2 regions of the Chromobacterium sp. CCUG 30098 genome follow, and region 2 is predicted to be linked to the other one. Evidence: riboswitches for the same ligand, from Rfam matches in the RefSeq annotation. Region 2 holds a riboswitch; the other holds the start of a gene.
What was found. Region 2 has a riboswitch for glycine ahead of QUG03_RS20980 (trimeric intracellular cation channel family protein). Riboswitches for the same ligand answer to the same signal wherever they lie in the genome.
Positions count from the first base shown of each region.

Region 1: it holds a riboswitch for glycine, as region 2 does, so the genes downstream of both, gcvT (glycine cleavage system aminomethyltransferase GcvT) here and QUG03_RS20980 (trimeric intracellular cation channel family protein) in region 2, are expected to answer to the same signal.

Region 1 is NZ_JAUCGS010000003.1:366,481-374,012, reverse strand. It holds gene QUG03_RS09980 (EAL domain-containing protein) at 1-979, opposite strand, end outside; gene gcvP (aminomethyl-transferring glycine dehydrogenase) at 1,156-4,008, opposite strand; gene gcvH (glycine cleavage system protein GcvH) at 4,132-4,518, opposite strand; gene gcvT (glycine cleavage system aminomethyltransferase GcvT) at 4,592-5,680, opposite strand; glycine riboswitch at 5,722-5,818, opposite strand; glycine riboswitch at 5,833-5,924, opposite strand; gene QUG03_RS09960 (dihydroxyacetone kinase family protein) at 6,170-7,532, shown strand, end outside.
Region 2 is NZ_JAUCGS010000012.1:62,318-69,849, reverse strand. It holds gene QUG03_RS20990 (aldehyde dehydrogenase) at 1-1,096, opposite strand, end outside; gene QUG03_RS20985 (LuxR C-terminal-related transcriptional regulator) at 1,262-2,047, shown strand; gene QUG03_RS20980 (trimeric intracellular cation channel family protein) at 2,082-2,696, opposite strand; gene QUG03_RS20975 (hypothetical protein) at 2,706-2,972, shown strand; glycine riboswitch at 3,016-3,198, opposite strand; glycine riboswitch at 3,200-3,286, opposite strand; gene QUG03_RS20970 (DUF3141 domain-containing protein) at 3,423-5,948, opposite strand; gene purU (formyltetrahydrofolate deformylase) at 6,043-6,909, opposite strand; gene QUG03_RS20960 (sarcosine oxidase subunit beta family protein) at 7,140-7,532, shown strand, end outside.

The sequences.
Region 1 (7,532 bases), on a different contig from region 2:
ACTTGAAGGCGTTGGACAGCAGGTTCAGCAATACGCGCTGCAATTTGATCGCGTCCACCTGCGCCGACGCCGTTTTCGGCGCCGCCACTTGATAGTCGATATGCCGGTCGCTGGCCAGCGAAGTAAAATAAGAGGCCACGTGACGCACCAGCTCGGCCAGGTCCAGCTGCGCGTAGCGCAGCTTCAGTTCCCCCGCGTCCAGCTTGGCCACGTCCAGCAAATCGTTGACCTGCTGCAGCAACATACGCGCCTGCCGCTGGATCATCAGCAGATTGGGGCTCTCCTCCGGCTCGGCCTGGCCTGTCAAAAAGCGTTCTACCTGACCCAGGATCAGGGTCAGCGGCGTGCGCAACTCATGGCTGACATTGGCGAAGAAGCGGGTCTTCATCTGATCCAGCTCGCGCATCTGCTGATTCAAGCGGGCCAGCTCGTTATTGGATTCCTTCAGATCGGTGTTGGCCCGGGCGATTTGCGCATGCTGGTTCACCATTTCCGCTTCTAGCGCCGCCGCGTCCATTTCCCGCCATTCCGCCGGCTGACTCTGCTGCGGCTGGCTCCGTTTCAGGCGCACGAACTCGCTGACGTCCTGCGCGCTGTGAATGATGCAGGCCACGCTGCCGTCTGCGCGCTTCACCGGCCAGTTGGTCGGACTCCAATAGCGCTCTTCGAAACTGCCGTCCGGCCGCGGAATATCGTATTTCTGCATCGCCATGCTGTCCTCGACCCCGGTGGCCAGCACGCGCTGCAAAGAAATGCGCAGATTGCGCGAGCCCTCGCCTTCCGGCTCGGCGGGATTGACCGGAAAGATGTCGAACAGATTGCGCCCCAGGATGGACTCGCGCCGGGTCAAGGTCGTCTGCAGGTAAATATCGCTGGCGGCGATGACGTTGAAATCGGTATCCAGCACTAAATACAGGCCGGGGGCCCGTTCGAACAGCAGCTGGAAATCCGGTGCGGCAATCGCAACCTGCGCGTTCAACGCCAACGCAGCCTCCTATCGGTGGGGTTCGCGGATCAAGGGCGGCAAGACTGCCGTCATATTCCTCATTAAATATGATAGTCGCATATCCACTCAACTCCAGTGCCGTATCGACGCGTCGACGCGTAAAAAAACCCCGGCCAGGGCCGGGGTGGTTTGGCGTCCGCCTGCGCGGATCAGGCGTAGCTGTCGGTGGATGGGCAGCTGCACACCAGATTGCGGTCGCCGTATACGTCGTCGATGCGGTTGACGCTGGGCCAGAACTTGTTTTCCAGCACATAGTCCAGCGGGAAAAGACCGGTTTCGCGGCTGTACGGACGCTGCCAGTCGCCGGCGATGTCGGCCTTGCTGTGCGGCGCGTTGCACAGCGGATTGTTGTCCGCCGGCCACACGCCGTTCTGCACCTGGTCGATTTCCCGACGGATAGCCGCCATCGCCGCGATGAAGCGGTCCAGCTCGACCTTGGGCTCGGACTCGGTCGGCTCAATCATCAGCGTGCCCGGCACCGGGAAGCTCATGGTCGGCGCGTGGAAGCCGTAATCCATCAGCCGCTTGGCCACGTCCACTTCGGTCACGCCGCTGGCGGCCTTGAGCGGACGCAGATCGATGATGCACTCATGAGCCACCCGGCCGTTGGCGCCGGTGTACAGCACCGGGAAATGCTCGGCCAGCCGCGTCGCCACGTAGTTGGCGGACAGCAAGGCGTTCTCCGTGGCCTGCTTCATGCCTTCCGCGCCCATCATCGCGATATACATATAGGAGATGGGCAGGATGGAGGCGGAGCCGAACGGCGCCGCCGACACCGCGGTCTGGCCCGGCTGGGCGGTGGGCACCGAGGCCACCACGTGGTTGGCGATGAAGGGCGCCAGATGCGCTTTCAGGCCAATGGGGCCCATGCCCGGGCCGCCGCCGCCGTGCGGGATGCAGAAGGTCTTGTGCAGGTTCATGTGCGACACGTCGGCGCCGATGTCGGCCGGACGGCACAAGCCCACCTGGGCGTTGAGGTTGGCGCCGTCCATATACACTTGGCCGCCGTGCTGATGGATGATCGCGCAGATTTCGCGGATAGGCTGCTCGAACACGCCGTGGGTGGACGGATAGGTGATCATCAGCGCCGCCAGCTGAGCCGAATGCTGCTCGGCCTTGGCTTTCAGATCCGCAACGTCGACGTTGCCGGCCTCGTCGCAATCCACCACCACCACCTGCATATTCATCATCTGCGCGGTGGCCGGATTGGTGCCGTGGGCGGAGCGCGGAATCAGGCAGATATTGCGTTGGCCGTCGCCGCGCGACTCATGGTAACGGCTGATCGCCAGCAGGCCGGCGTACTCGCCCTGGGCGCCGGAATTGGGCTGCATCGAAATGATGTCGAAACCGGTGATCGCGCGCAGCTGCGTTTCCAGGCCGGCGATCATTTCCAGATAGCCCACCGTCTGTTCGCGCGGGGCGAACGGATGCATATTGGCGAACTCCGGCCAGGTGATCGGAATCATTTCGCTGGTGGCGTTCAGCTTCATGGTGCAGCTGCCCAGCGAGATCATCGAATGATTCATCGCCAGATCGCGGCTTTCCAGCTTCTTCATATAGCGCAGCATCTCGTGCTCGCTATGATGGGTGTTGAACACCGGGTGGCTCATGAAGGCGGATTCGCGCTTCAGTCCGACCGGAATCGCGTCGGCGGCCGCGGCGTCCAGCGCGGCGATGTCGGCGCTCTTGCCGGTGAATATTTCGATCAGACGAGCCAGATCGGCCTCGCTGGCCGCCTCGTGGAAGGCGACGCCCAGCACATTGCCGCCGGCGCGGCGCAGATTGTAGCCGGCGGCCAGCGCCGCCTGATACACCACCTCGGCCTTGGGCGCCTCAACCTGCACCGTGTCGAAGAAGCGGTCGAACACCAGCTTGCCGCCGGCGGCCTTGACCGCGTGGGCGAAAATGGCCGCCAGGCGGTGAATGCGGGCGGCGATGCGCTTGACGCCTTCCGGACCGTGGTACACCGCGTACATGCCGGCGATATTGGCCAGCAGCACCTGGCTGGTGCAGATATTGGAGTTGGCCTTTTCGCGGCGGATATGCTGCTCGCGGGTCTGCAGCGCCATGCGCAGCGCGGTCTTGCCCTTGGCGTCCACCGACACGCCGATGATGCGGCCCGGCGCAGAGCGCTTCATCTCGTCCTTGAAGGCGAAGTAAGCGGCGTGCGGGCCGCCGAAGCCCATGGGCACGCCGAAGCGCTGGGTATTGCCGATGGCCACGTCCGCGCCCATCTCGCCCGGCGATTTCAACGCCACCAAGGCCATGATGTCGGCGGCCACCACCGCCACCGCGCCCTTGGCCTTGACCGCGGCGATGTGCGGGGTCAGGTCGATCAGGTCGCCGGCTTCGCCCGGATATTGGAACAGGGCGCCGAAGTATTCGCCCTTGCCCGCCTCTTCCGGATGGCCCTGCACCAGCTCGAAGCCGAAGTACTTGGCGCGGGTCCGCATCACGTCCAGGGTTTGCGGCAGCACGCGGCTGTCTACGAAGAACCGGCCGGACTTGGCCTTGGACACGCGGCGCGCCATCGCCATCGCCTCGGCGGCGGCGGTGGCCTCGTCCAGCAAGGAGGCGTTGGCCAGTTCCAGACCGGTCAGGTCTATCACCATTTGCTGGAAGTTCAGCAAGGCTTCGAGACGGCCCTGGGCGATCTCGGCCTGATACGGAGTGTAAGCGGTGTACCAGCCCGGGTTTTCCAGCAGATTGCGCAGGATCACCGTCGGGGTCAGCACCGGGTAATAGCCCTGGCCGATGAAGGATTTATTGACCACGTTCTTGGCGGCGACGGCCTTCAGCGCGGCCAGCGCCTCGGCTTCCGGCATCGGATCCGGCAGCTCCAGCTTGCGGTTCAGGTGAATGTCGGCCGGCAGCGTCTGCGCCACCAGTTCATCGATGGAGGCCACGCCGATGGCGGCCAGCATTTGCTCGCGCTCGGCGTCGGACGGGCCGATGTGGCGGGAGATGAATTCTTTGCGGTTGAAAAGTTCGGAGAGAGACATGAGTACGGGACCTTCTGTGCTTGCCGTCCGCGCCGCGGCTTGCGCGGCCAATCGGGTGTTGCTGGATATCCGGGCGAAAAAAACGCCTCGCGGCCGATTAGGACTGCGAGGCGGTTTTCACCATCAGGCGCCAATTTCCTTGGCGTAGGCGGCGGCGTCCATCAGGGCGTCCAGGTCCGCCGGATCCGCCGGCTTGATCTTGAAGAACCAGCCAGCACCGTAGGGCTCGCCGTTGGCCAGTTCCGGTTCGGCTTCCAGTTCCTCGTTGATGGCCAGCACTTCGCCGGCAATCGGACAGTAGATGTCGGAAGCGGCTTTCACCGACTCCACCACGCCGGCCTGCTCTTCCTTGGCGAGCTTGGCGCCCACTTTCGGCAATTCGACGAAAACGATGTCGCCCAGCAGTTCCTGCGCGTGCTCGGTAATGCCCACGGTCACGGAGCCGTCGGCTTCCAGGCGCAGCCATTCGTGGCTTTCAACGTATTTGAGTTCGGCGGGGATGTTGCTCATGAGTGTCTCCAGTCAAATCCAGGTCTTAAACGATATTCCCGGCCGCGTCGCGCGGCCTGCCCAAGCACGCCGCTCAGGCGAAAACTTTTTTGCCGTTGCGCACGAACGGCATTTTGACCACGCGCACCTCGGTCAAGGTTCCGCGCAGGTCCACCAGCGCCGTATCGCCGGTGCCGGCCGGCACGCGCGCGATCGCGATGGAGTGTTTGAGGGTGGGCGAGAAGGTGCCGCTGGTGATCACGCCCTCGCCTACGCCTTCCACCACCACTTTCAGGCCTTCGCGCAGCACGCCGCGGCCTTCCAGCACCAGGCCCACTTGCCTGGTTTTCAGGCCGGCGGCTTTCTGCGCCTCCAGCGCCTTGCGGCCGATGAAATCGCGCTCCGCCGGTTCCCAGGCGATGGTCCAGCCCATGCCGGCCTCCAGCGGGGAAACGGTTTCATCCATATCGTGGCCGTAGAGATTCATGCCGGCCTCCAGGCGCAGCGTGTCGCGCGCGCCCAGGCCTATCGGCGCCACGCCGGCGGCCTGCAGTTGCTGGAAAAAGGCCGCGGCCTCAACGCCGGGCAGCATCACTTCCAGGCCGTCTTCCCCGGTGTAGCCGGTGCGGGCATAGAACCAATCGCCGGCGGGCTGGCCTTGGAAGGGCTTCAAGGCCTGGATGACGTCGGCGAGCTCGGGCTTGACCGCGCAGACCTTGGCGATGGCCTGCGGGCCCTGCACCGCCAGGATGGACAGATCGCGGCGCACCTTGATGTCCACGTCGAAATCCGCCTTGCGCCCTTCCATCCAGGCCAGGTCCTTGTCGGTGGTGCCGGCGTTGATCACCATGCGGTAGCCGTAGGAGGTCAGATAGACGATCAGATCGTCCACCACGGTGCCGTCGGGGGTGAGCATGCCGGAATACAGCGCCTTGCCTTCGAAGCCGAGCTTGGCCACGTCGTTGGCGATCAAGCGCTGCAGCCAGACTTTGGCGTCCGGGCCGCTGATGTCCAGCACCGTCATATGGGAAACGTCGAACATGCCGGCGTCGCTGCGCACGATCTCATGTTCCTTGAGTTGGGAGCCGTAATGGATGGGCATTTCCCAGCCGGCGAAATCGACCATCTTGGCGCCGGCGGCGATATGGGATTCAAACAGGGGGGTGCGTTTCGGGGCCGTCATCGGTGCGTCCTTAGCAAAAGCGTGTAGTGTTGCTCTATTCCCTACACCCCTCTGTCCCTGCACCTGAGATTTTCCGGCCTTGCGGCCGTTAGCCCCTTCGGTGGGCATCCGCGGATGCCGCTCTCCAGATTCGGCGAACTGGCTGCGGCCAGTCCGATGATGCAGTCCTTTTGCCTGAGCGATTGCGGGTGCGCTTGCGCCTTCGGCGGTGGCGCGGACGGCCACTCTCTCCTGCATGACGAGCCAGATTATGGTTGCTGGACCGGGGCTTGGCAAGCCGTGTTTATCTTCAACTTAAACAATGACTTAAAATATTCGAAACCGCAAAACATTGAACCAGCATTGCTTCGTTTAAGATCGATTACGAACATATTTCATTTCCTTATCGATCAAAAAATAGATGACCACCCCATTGCGCCGGCGCTGATCGTAAGATGACATCCATCTTGACCAAGCACGATCTCTATCCGATCTGGAAAGGAAACCGCGATGCGAAAACTGATCAACGATCCGCGCCATGTGGCGCGGGAGATGCTGGAAGGCCTGGCCGACACCCTGCCCGGCCTGGCGCTGCTCGAGGAAGAAAATGTCTTGCTGCGGGCGGACCTTCCCGCCGGCGGCCTGCGCGACAAGGTGGCGCTGATTTCCGGCGGCGGCAGCGGCCACGAACCGGCCCACGCCGGCTACATCGGCCACGGCATGCTGGACGCCGCCGCGGTGGGCGACGTGTTCACCTCGCCCAGCGTAGACACCGTGCTGGCGGCGATCCGCGCCGTCGCCGGCCCCAAGGGCGTGCTGCTCATCGTCAAGAACTACACCGGCGACCGGCTCAACTTCGGCCTGGCGGCGGAACTGGCCCGCGCCGAGGGCATCGCCGTCGACAGCGTGGTGGTGGCCGACGACGTGGCGCTTCGCGACACCGTGGAGCCGGCGCGCAGGCGCGGCATCGCCGGCACGGTGCTGGTGCACAAGATCGCCGGCGCGGCGGCCGCCTCCGGCGCCGGCCTGGCCGAGGTCGCCGCCGCGGCGCGGCAGGCTGCGGAACAGGTGGCCACCATGGGCGTGGGCCTGGGCGCCTGCACGGTGCCGGCCACCGGCCGCCCGGGCTTTCAACTGGACAGCGGGGAGGCGGAACTGGGCCTGGGCATACACGGCGAAGCCGGCGTGCGCCGCGTGGCGACGCCATCGGCCGCCGATTTGTGCGCGACGCTGCTGGACGCCATCTTGCAAGACCGCGGCTGGCGTTCGGGACACAGGGTGGCGCTGCTGGTCAACGGCCTGGGCGGCACGCCGCCGATGGAGCTGGCCATCGTCGCCCGCGCCGCGCTGGCGCATCTGCGCCTGCGCGGCCTACAGGTGGAACGCGCCTGGAGCGGCAACTTCATGACCGCGCTGGAAATGCCCGGCTGCTCCTTGTCCCTGATGGCGCTGGACGAACAGCGCCTCAACTGGCTGGATCAAACCACCCTGGCGCCGGCCTGGCCCGGCTCAGGCCGTCTGCCGGCGCAACGCCAGCTGCGCGCCGCGCCGCCGCGCGACGCTTTCACGCCCTCGGCCGCCGCGGCCGATCCCCGTTTGCGCGCCGCGGCCTGGGCCGCGGCCGACGCGCTGGACGCCGCCGAGCCGCTGTTGACCGAACTGGACGGCGCCGCCGGGGATGGAGATCTGGGCGTCAGCATGCAGCGCGGCGCGGCCGCGATCCGGGCCTTGCCCGACAGCGCCTGGAGCGACCCCGCCACGGCGCTGCGCGCGGTCGGCCAGGCCTTGCGCCAGGCCATCGCCGGCAGCTCCGGGCCCTTCTACTCCACCGCCCTGCTGCGCGCGGCGCGGCGGCTGGACACGACGACCCCGC
Region 2 (7,532 bases):
GGCGGGCGCCTTGGCGGCGGGCTTGGTCGATGTGGGCCATGATGCGCTCCGCCTGGCGGGCGTCGACGATGCAGCCGCTGCGGGTAGCCGGGTCCAGCGGGTTGCCCGGTTGCAGCGCGGCCGCCTCGCGCAGCAGGCGTTCCAGGAAGGCGTCTTGAATGGAGCGTTGCAGCAAGAGCCGCGAGTTGGCCGAGCACACCTGGCCCTGATTGAAGAAAACGCCGAAGGCGGCGCGCCGGGCGGCGGCGTCCAGGTCGCAGTCATCGAACACCAGATTGGGGCTTTTGCCGCCGCACTCCAGCGCCACTCTTTTCATATTGGAGTCCGCCGCGTAGCGCAGAAAGGCTTTGCCCACTTCGCTGGAGCCGGTGAAGCTCAGGCAATCCACGTCCGGGTGCAGGCCCAGCGGCCGCCCCACCTCGTCGCCGTAGCCCGGCAAGACGTTGAGCACGCCGTCCGGCAGGCCGGCCTCTTGGGCCAGTTGGGCCAGGCGCAAGGCCGACAGCGGGGATTGCTCGGCCGGCTTCAGGATCACGCTATTGCCGGCCATCAGCGCCGGCGCCAGCTTCCACGCGGCCATGTCCAGCGGGAAATTCCACGGGATCACCGCCGCCGCCACGCCCAGCGGTTCCCGGGTGATCAGGGCCAGCGCGTCGTCGGCGCCGGGGGCGGCCTCGCCGTACAGCTTGTCGGCGGCTTCGGCGTACCAGTCGAACACGCCGGCGGCGCCCGGCACATCGATATGGAGCGCATCGGCAATGGGCTTGCCGATGTCCAGGCAGTCCAGCAGCGCCAGTTCGTCGCCATGCCGGCGGATCAGCGCCGCCAGTTTTTGCAGCACGGTCTTGCGCTGGCGCGGGTGACAGCGCGACCAGACGCCGGATTCGAAGCTGGCGCGGGCGGCCCGCGCCGCCCGTTCGACATCGGCCTCGCCGCAGCGGGCGATCTCGGCCAGGGGCCGGCCGTGGATGGGGCTGATGTCGGTGAAGGTGCGCCGGTCGGCGGCGGGCACGAAGCGGCCGTTGATGAAGGCGAGGCAAGGCGAGCGCAAATCGGCGGCGCGGTCTTGCCAGTAGGACAGATCCTGCGTGGGCATGGCGATCACTCCTGTTCAGGCGGCGCGACGGGGTGGGGGAAGCGCTCACATCACGGCTGGTCTTGTCGCGCAGGCTGGAGCCATACTAGTCAGTCCCCTTGGCGGCGGACATCACGCGAAAGCGTTAGAGCGGAAGGCGGGACTAACCTGATCGGGGTAGCTGGCATGCAGCTGAATGTGGCGGATCTGGTGTTTCACCAGCAATTGGGGCGCTTGTTGGACGGCGTCGACAACGCGGCCTTTTGGCAAGGGTTGGCCGCGTTTCTACGGGAACGCCTGAGTTTCGATACCTGGGTGGCGGTGCTGTTTCGCCAGGAGGCGCCGCCGTGGGTGCTGGCGGATCACGCGGCCAATTACGCCGCCGACGATTTGTTCGCCGACTACCGGCGCGGCCTGTATCTGCTGGACCCGTTTTACGGTTTTGCGCTGAAGCGCCCGGCCGCCGGCGTGTACCGGCTGGACGAGGTGGCGCCGGACCGTTTCCGGGAGACGGAGTACTTTCGCCGTTACTTTTCGCGCAATGTGGTGGCGGATGAAATCCAGTTTCTGCAAGTGTTGCCGGAGGGCGTGCTGTCCCTGTCCCTGGGCAGCAAACGCCGCTTCAGCGAGCAAGAATTGGGCGTTTGCAATCTGTTCGCGCCCTGGCTATTGCCCTTGTCGCGGCTGGCCGCGCGTATGGACGAAGGGCTGCGTCAGCCGGCGGCCAGGGCGGGCAGGCAGAGCCGACGGGAACTGGAGGAGGAGCTGCGCGCGCAGGGCTCCTCGCCGTTGACCAAGCGGGAGGTGGAGGTGGCGCTGCTGATACTCGGCGGCCACTCCACCAAGGGCGTGGCGCGCGAGCTGGGCATTTCGCTGGAAACCGCCAAGGTGCACCGCCGCCATCTGTACGCCAAGCTGGGCGTGTCCAGCCAGGCGGCCTTGTTCCTGCTGCTGGCGGGGATTCAAGCCTGATGCCGCGGCGCGGCGGTGAAACAGCTAGGGTTAGTTAATGCAGGTCGTGCCGATACATGAACACCGGCAGCCTCCATTCGCGCCAGATGGCGGCCAGACGGATGGCGAGGCCGACGGCGAAGCTGGCCAGCACGTTGAGATCGTGCGGCACGCCCAGCTTTATCAGGCCCAGGTAGAGCAGGGCCACGGCGAAGGAGACGCTGGCGTACAGCTCCTGGCGGAAGACCACCGGCACGCGGTTGCACAGCACGTCGCGCAGGATGCCGCCGGCAATGCCGGTGATCATGCCGGCCATCACCACCACCACCGGGTGGTAGTCCATGGACTGGGCCACGCCGCAACCTATGATGGTGAAGGCGATCAGGCCCAGCGCGTCCAGCACCAGGAATACACGGCTCAGGCGTTTCATATAGCGGGCCACGAACACGGCGGCCAGGCCGCCGGCGATGACCAGGCCGACGTATTCCGGGTGTTGGGTCCAGCCTATCGGGTAGCGGCCCAGCACGATGTCGCGCACGGTGCCGCCGCCCAGGGCGGTGAGGAAGGCGATGACGGTAACGCCGAAGATGTCCATATTGCGGCGGCCGGCCGCCAACGCGCCGGTCATCGCTTCCGCGGTGATGGCGATCAGATAGATCAGGGTAAGCATGTAGTTGCAATGGTCAAACAGGCTGGCGCCGAGATGCGCGGCGAAGCCGGGTGGGAAAATGGGTTGGCAATGGGCGGGCCATGCCAGGTGGCGCGCAGCCTGGGCAAGCGTTTCGAACACGGGTTTTCCTTGAGAGCTGGTGCACGATCTGCTGCGCTGCGACGATACGGCGTTGAAACCCGCTTCGAAATGCTCATGTACCACGTGTACATTCCGCTTTCTCAGCTGTTTTCGCCTTGTCTCGTCCTTGCTCGCGAGATCGTGAGCACGTTCTGAGCACGGCCGGCGGGCTGCGCATGGGCGCGGCGCTGCCGGCATTGCCTCTCCCCTTGTCCTTTTACCTGAGAGTTAGATGACGGGCGCGGCCTCAGTGCGGGCCTTGCCGGGTGTCACTTGCCCCTTCGGTGGGCGGCTAAGGGCCGGTCACATCATCCGACGCGCTCTCGCTGAAGCGTAGCAGATGATGAACGGGCGCTTAGGGCCTCTCTCCAATCGGCTGGTATCCATGGGCTGCGGTACTGTTGCCTGAGCGATTATGGGAGTTTGCGTCTTCGGCGGGGGCGCATGCCCCTCTCTCCCGCAGCAGGCAAGGATATTAGCGTTTGCTGTATTGTTCAGTCAACGACTGTATACGTGGGGCGAGGCAAAAATGTTGCAGTGCGGTATCGACATGAAAACGCCCGGACGGCGGTTTGGCTGTCCGGGCGTTTTTGCGCTGGCTGATGCTTAGTTGCTCGGCGTTTTGGGCTTGGCCGCGTCCTTGCCGGCGGCGGGTTTGCGCGCGGCCGGGGTTTTGGCTGCGGGGGCTTTGGCCACGCTGGCTTTGCCCGCGGGCGCTTTGGCGGTTTTGGCCGCCGGGGGCTTGCCGGGCGCCGGCTTGGCCGCGGCCGGTTTGCTGCTGGCGGGTTTGGCGGCAGCGGCGCTGGGCTTGCCGGCGGTGGGTTTGGCCGGGGCTTTGGCGGCCGGCTTGCGCGGCGGCGCCGCTTTCTTGGCGGGCGCGCTGGCCTTGGCGGCGGGGGCCGCGGCGGGAACGGTTGAGGCTGCCGCTATGGCCGGCTCGGCGGGCGGCAGGATGGCCGGCGCCGCCGGCGCGCGGGTGTCCAGTTGCAGCGCGTGGGCCGCTTGGTCCAGCCTGAGCTGTTGTTCCGGGGCGATGTCGCCGCTGAGCGCCAGCAGTTCATGCGCCAGCTGCCAGGCCTGGCGGCGGCGGTGTTCTTCCGGCAGCAGCTTGGGCAGGCCGGCCAGCGCGCGGGCTTCGTCCAGCCGCACCAGGAAAACCTGCTTGCGGGCGATGTCTTTCAGCTCCATCAGGGTCAGCGGGTATTCGTGGCGGATGTCGCGCATGATGCGGCGGATGGCGTTGAACGGGCGCTCGTCTATGATGCCGCGGCCAATCGCCACATAGGTGAGCAAGCGCACGAAGCCGTCGGCCAGGGAGCCGCTTTCGTAAGCGGGGTCCAGCACCTGGCGCTTGAGTTGTAGCCTTTCCTGTTTGTTCCAGCTGTCGCAGCGGGCGGCGCGGGCTTCGCGCGCGGGCTGCACGCCCACGACGGAGGCCAGCCACGGGGATTCGTACACGGCTTTGAAGCAGTGTTCGGTGGCGGCGTCGCGCAGGTCGCGGTAGCGGTCCAGGCTTTGCGTCATCCAGCCGGACCACTGTTCTTGCAACCGCCACAAGGGGTTGTCCGCGCTCACCGGCTGGCGGTGGGCGCGCACGTATTCCGCGGCGGGTTTGAGCCAGCCGAGCCAGGGATTGAGCGGGGAGATCAGCGTGCGTTCCAGCCGCGCCGGGTTGAGCTGGCGCAGCCATTGGGCGCTGGCTTCGTTGCTGACGGCGCGCACGGCCGGGGAAACGAAACGGTTGTAAATGCCCTGGTTGATTTCGGAGACGCGGCGCACCGCTTCAAAGGCGCGTTCGTCTTCGCGGCCGTCGTCCAGCGCCAGGATGTCGGCCACTTCGCGGGCTTCGAAACGGATGATGTAGCGGCCCTTGATGTATTCCTGGCCGGGGGTGTTGGGCGCCACGTCCTCGATGACGGCCTCGTACAGGCCGGGGGCCAGCACGTCGATCAGGTCCAGCGCGCTGGCGAATTCGCTGTGTTCGCGGTTGGCGATGCCGGCGGAGACGAAGATGCCCAGGTGGCCCACCTTGTTGTGCAGGCAGTAAATGATGGTTTGTTCGTTGTCGCGGATGTCTTCCGCGTTGTCGTACAGGTCCGGTATCCAGTTCAGCGCTTGCTGCGGTGGGGTGATGTTGTCGCCCCAGGAGGCGAACACGATGATGGGGGAGCGGATGTTGCGCATGTCCACGCGGTGCTGGTCGCTGCTGACGATCTTGCCTTCCACCAGGTGGTTGCCCACGAAGAGCTGCTGGGAAATCCATTCCATTTCCTGCTTGTTCAGCAGGTAGTGGCCGCCCCACCAGCGTTCAAAGCCCAGATAGCGTTCGCGCTCGGTGTCCACCTTGGCGTACAGATTGTAGGGCTTCTTCCACAGGGTGTTGGCCGGGTCCAGCTTTTCAAAGTTGTTGACCAGGTGGGCGCCGTCGAACTTGCCGTTGCCCAGATCGCCGGCCAGGGAGGCGGTCCAGGTGCCGCCCAGCATGCCGCCGGAGTAGCGCATCGGGTATTTGCCGGTGACGCCGGCCCAGTAGGACAGCGGGGTGCCGGCCAGCAGGATGGGGCCGCACAGCTCCGGCGCCACCGAGGCCAGCATGGCCAGCGCCCAGCCGCCCTGGCAGTTGCCGATGACGAAGGGCTTGCCGTCGCTGTCCGGGTGCAGTTCCCTGACCTTGCCGAGGAAGACGTATTCGGCGCGGCTGACGCTTTCTATGGTCTGGCTGGGCACCGGCTGGGGGAAGAACATGATGAAGTAGCAGGGGTGGCCCTGTTGCAGCGCGATGCCGATTTCGCTGTCCATCTTGAAGCCGCCGATGCCGGGGCCGTGGCCGGCGCGCGGGTCTATCACCACGAAGGGGCGCAGCGCCGGATTGGTGGCCGGGCAGCCGGCCGGCGGCAGGATGGCGGCCAGCGCATAGTTGGCCGGGTCCGGCAGGCTGCGGCCGTCCAGGATGATTTTGTAGTCGAACACCAAGACCGGCGGCTTGCCGCTTTGCACGTGTTGCAGATAGTCCGCGCCGCGGTCATGCAGCACGTCCCAGTAGAGGATGCTGCGCTCGCAGGCGTCGCGCCAGTAGTCGGCGACCGGGTTGGGGGAGAAGAGCTTGGACCAGACGGCTGTTTGCGACCACATACGGCACCTCTTGGTTGGTATGACGGATAACTGGCTACTGTACCCTGCTTTTGTTGCGTTGCAATAGACAAAGTTCCTGCCAGGCGAACAACTGTCAGCGCAACACCACAGTGCGCCGCTCGGTGATGAAGACGCGCCGCTCCAAGTGGCTGCGCACCGCGCGCGCCAGCGCCTGGCACTCCATGTCGCGGCCGGCGGCCTGCAATTGCTCCGGGCTGTAGGCGTGGTCCACCCGTTCCACCACTTGTTCGATGATCGGGCCTTCGTCCAGATCGTCGGTGATGTAGTGGGCGGTGGCGCCTATCAGTTTGACGCCGCGCTCGTGCGCCTGCTGATACGGCCGGGCCCCCTTGAAGCCGGGCAGGAAGGAGTGATGGATATTGATGGCGCGGCCGGCCAGTTTTGCGGCGGAGGCGCTGGAGAGCACCTGCATATAGCGGGCCAGCACCAGCAGTTCCGCCCGGCTGTCCTCCATCAGCGTCAGCAGCGCGGCTTCCTGGCGCGGCTTGTTGTCCGGGGTGAGCGGCAGGTGGTGGAAGGGCAGGCCGTAGGCTTCGGCGATGGGGGCGAGGTCGCGGTGATTGGAGACGACGGCGGCCACCGTCATGTCCAGATCGCCCATCTTCTGGCGATAGAGCAAATCGTTCAGGCAGTGGTCCAGTTTGGACACCATGATCAGCACCCGCGCGCGTTGGCGCCGGTCGTGCAGCCGCCATTGCAGGTCTTGATAGTGGCCGCTCATCCGCGCCATGCCGTCGGCCAGCCGTTCCGGGGCGAAGTCCGGCCGCTCCGGGTGGAAGACGCAGCGCACGAAGAAGCGCCGGCTGCGGGCGTCGTCGAACACCGCCAGTTCATCGATATAGCAGCCTTGCTGCTCCAGCAAGGCGGAGAAGCCGGCCACCTGGCCGGAGGCGCTGCGGCAGGCGAAGCTGAGCACGTAGGAGGGGGCGTCTGAGGTCATTGGCGTGTCCTGTTTGTGGGGCGGCACGGGCCAATCTAGGCCTTGTCCCGCGCGCGCGCTGTCCGCCATGCGTCCGCTTTGCGTGGATTTTGGACATCGCCGTGTCGCGTGCGGGCAAGAGGCCGTCCTTTCCAGCCAAATGCGCCGGCGGCGTCGCCCTGAGAATGAGGCCTTCCTCAACCTCGACAGCAGCGGCGCGGGCCCATGGCGGCCCGGCGGCGGGAGCGCAGATGGCAAACCGATATTCGCTGTGGAGCCTGATCCGGCACGGGCTTGGGCATCACCAGGGCTGGCAGCCGGCCTGGCGCAGTCCGCAGCCGGAAAGCAGCTACGACGTCATCATCGTCGGAGGCGGCGGCCACGGCCTGGCCACCGCCTATTACCTGGCCCGCATGTACGGCGTCCGCAAGGTGGCGGTGCTGGAAAAAGGCTATTTGGGCGGCGGCAACACCGCGCGCAACACCACCATCATCCGCTCCAACTATCTGTGGGACGAGTCTTCGCAGCTGTACGAGCACGCGCTCAAGCTGTGGGAGGGCCTGTCCCAGGAGTTGAACTTCAATGTGATGTTCAGCCAGCGCGGAGTGATGAACCTGGGCCACAGCCTGCAGGACATGCGCGAC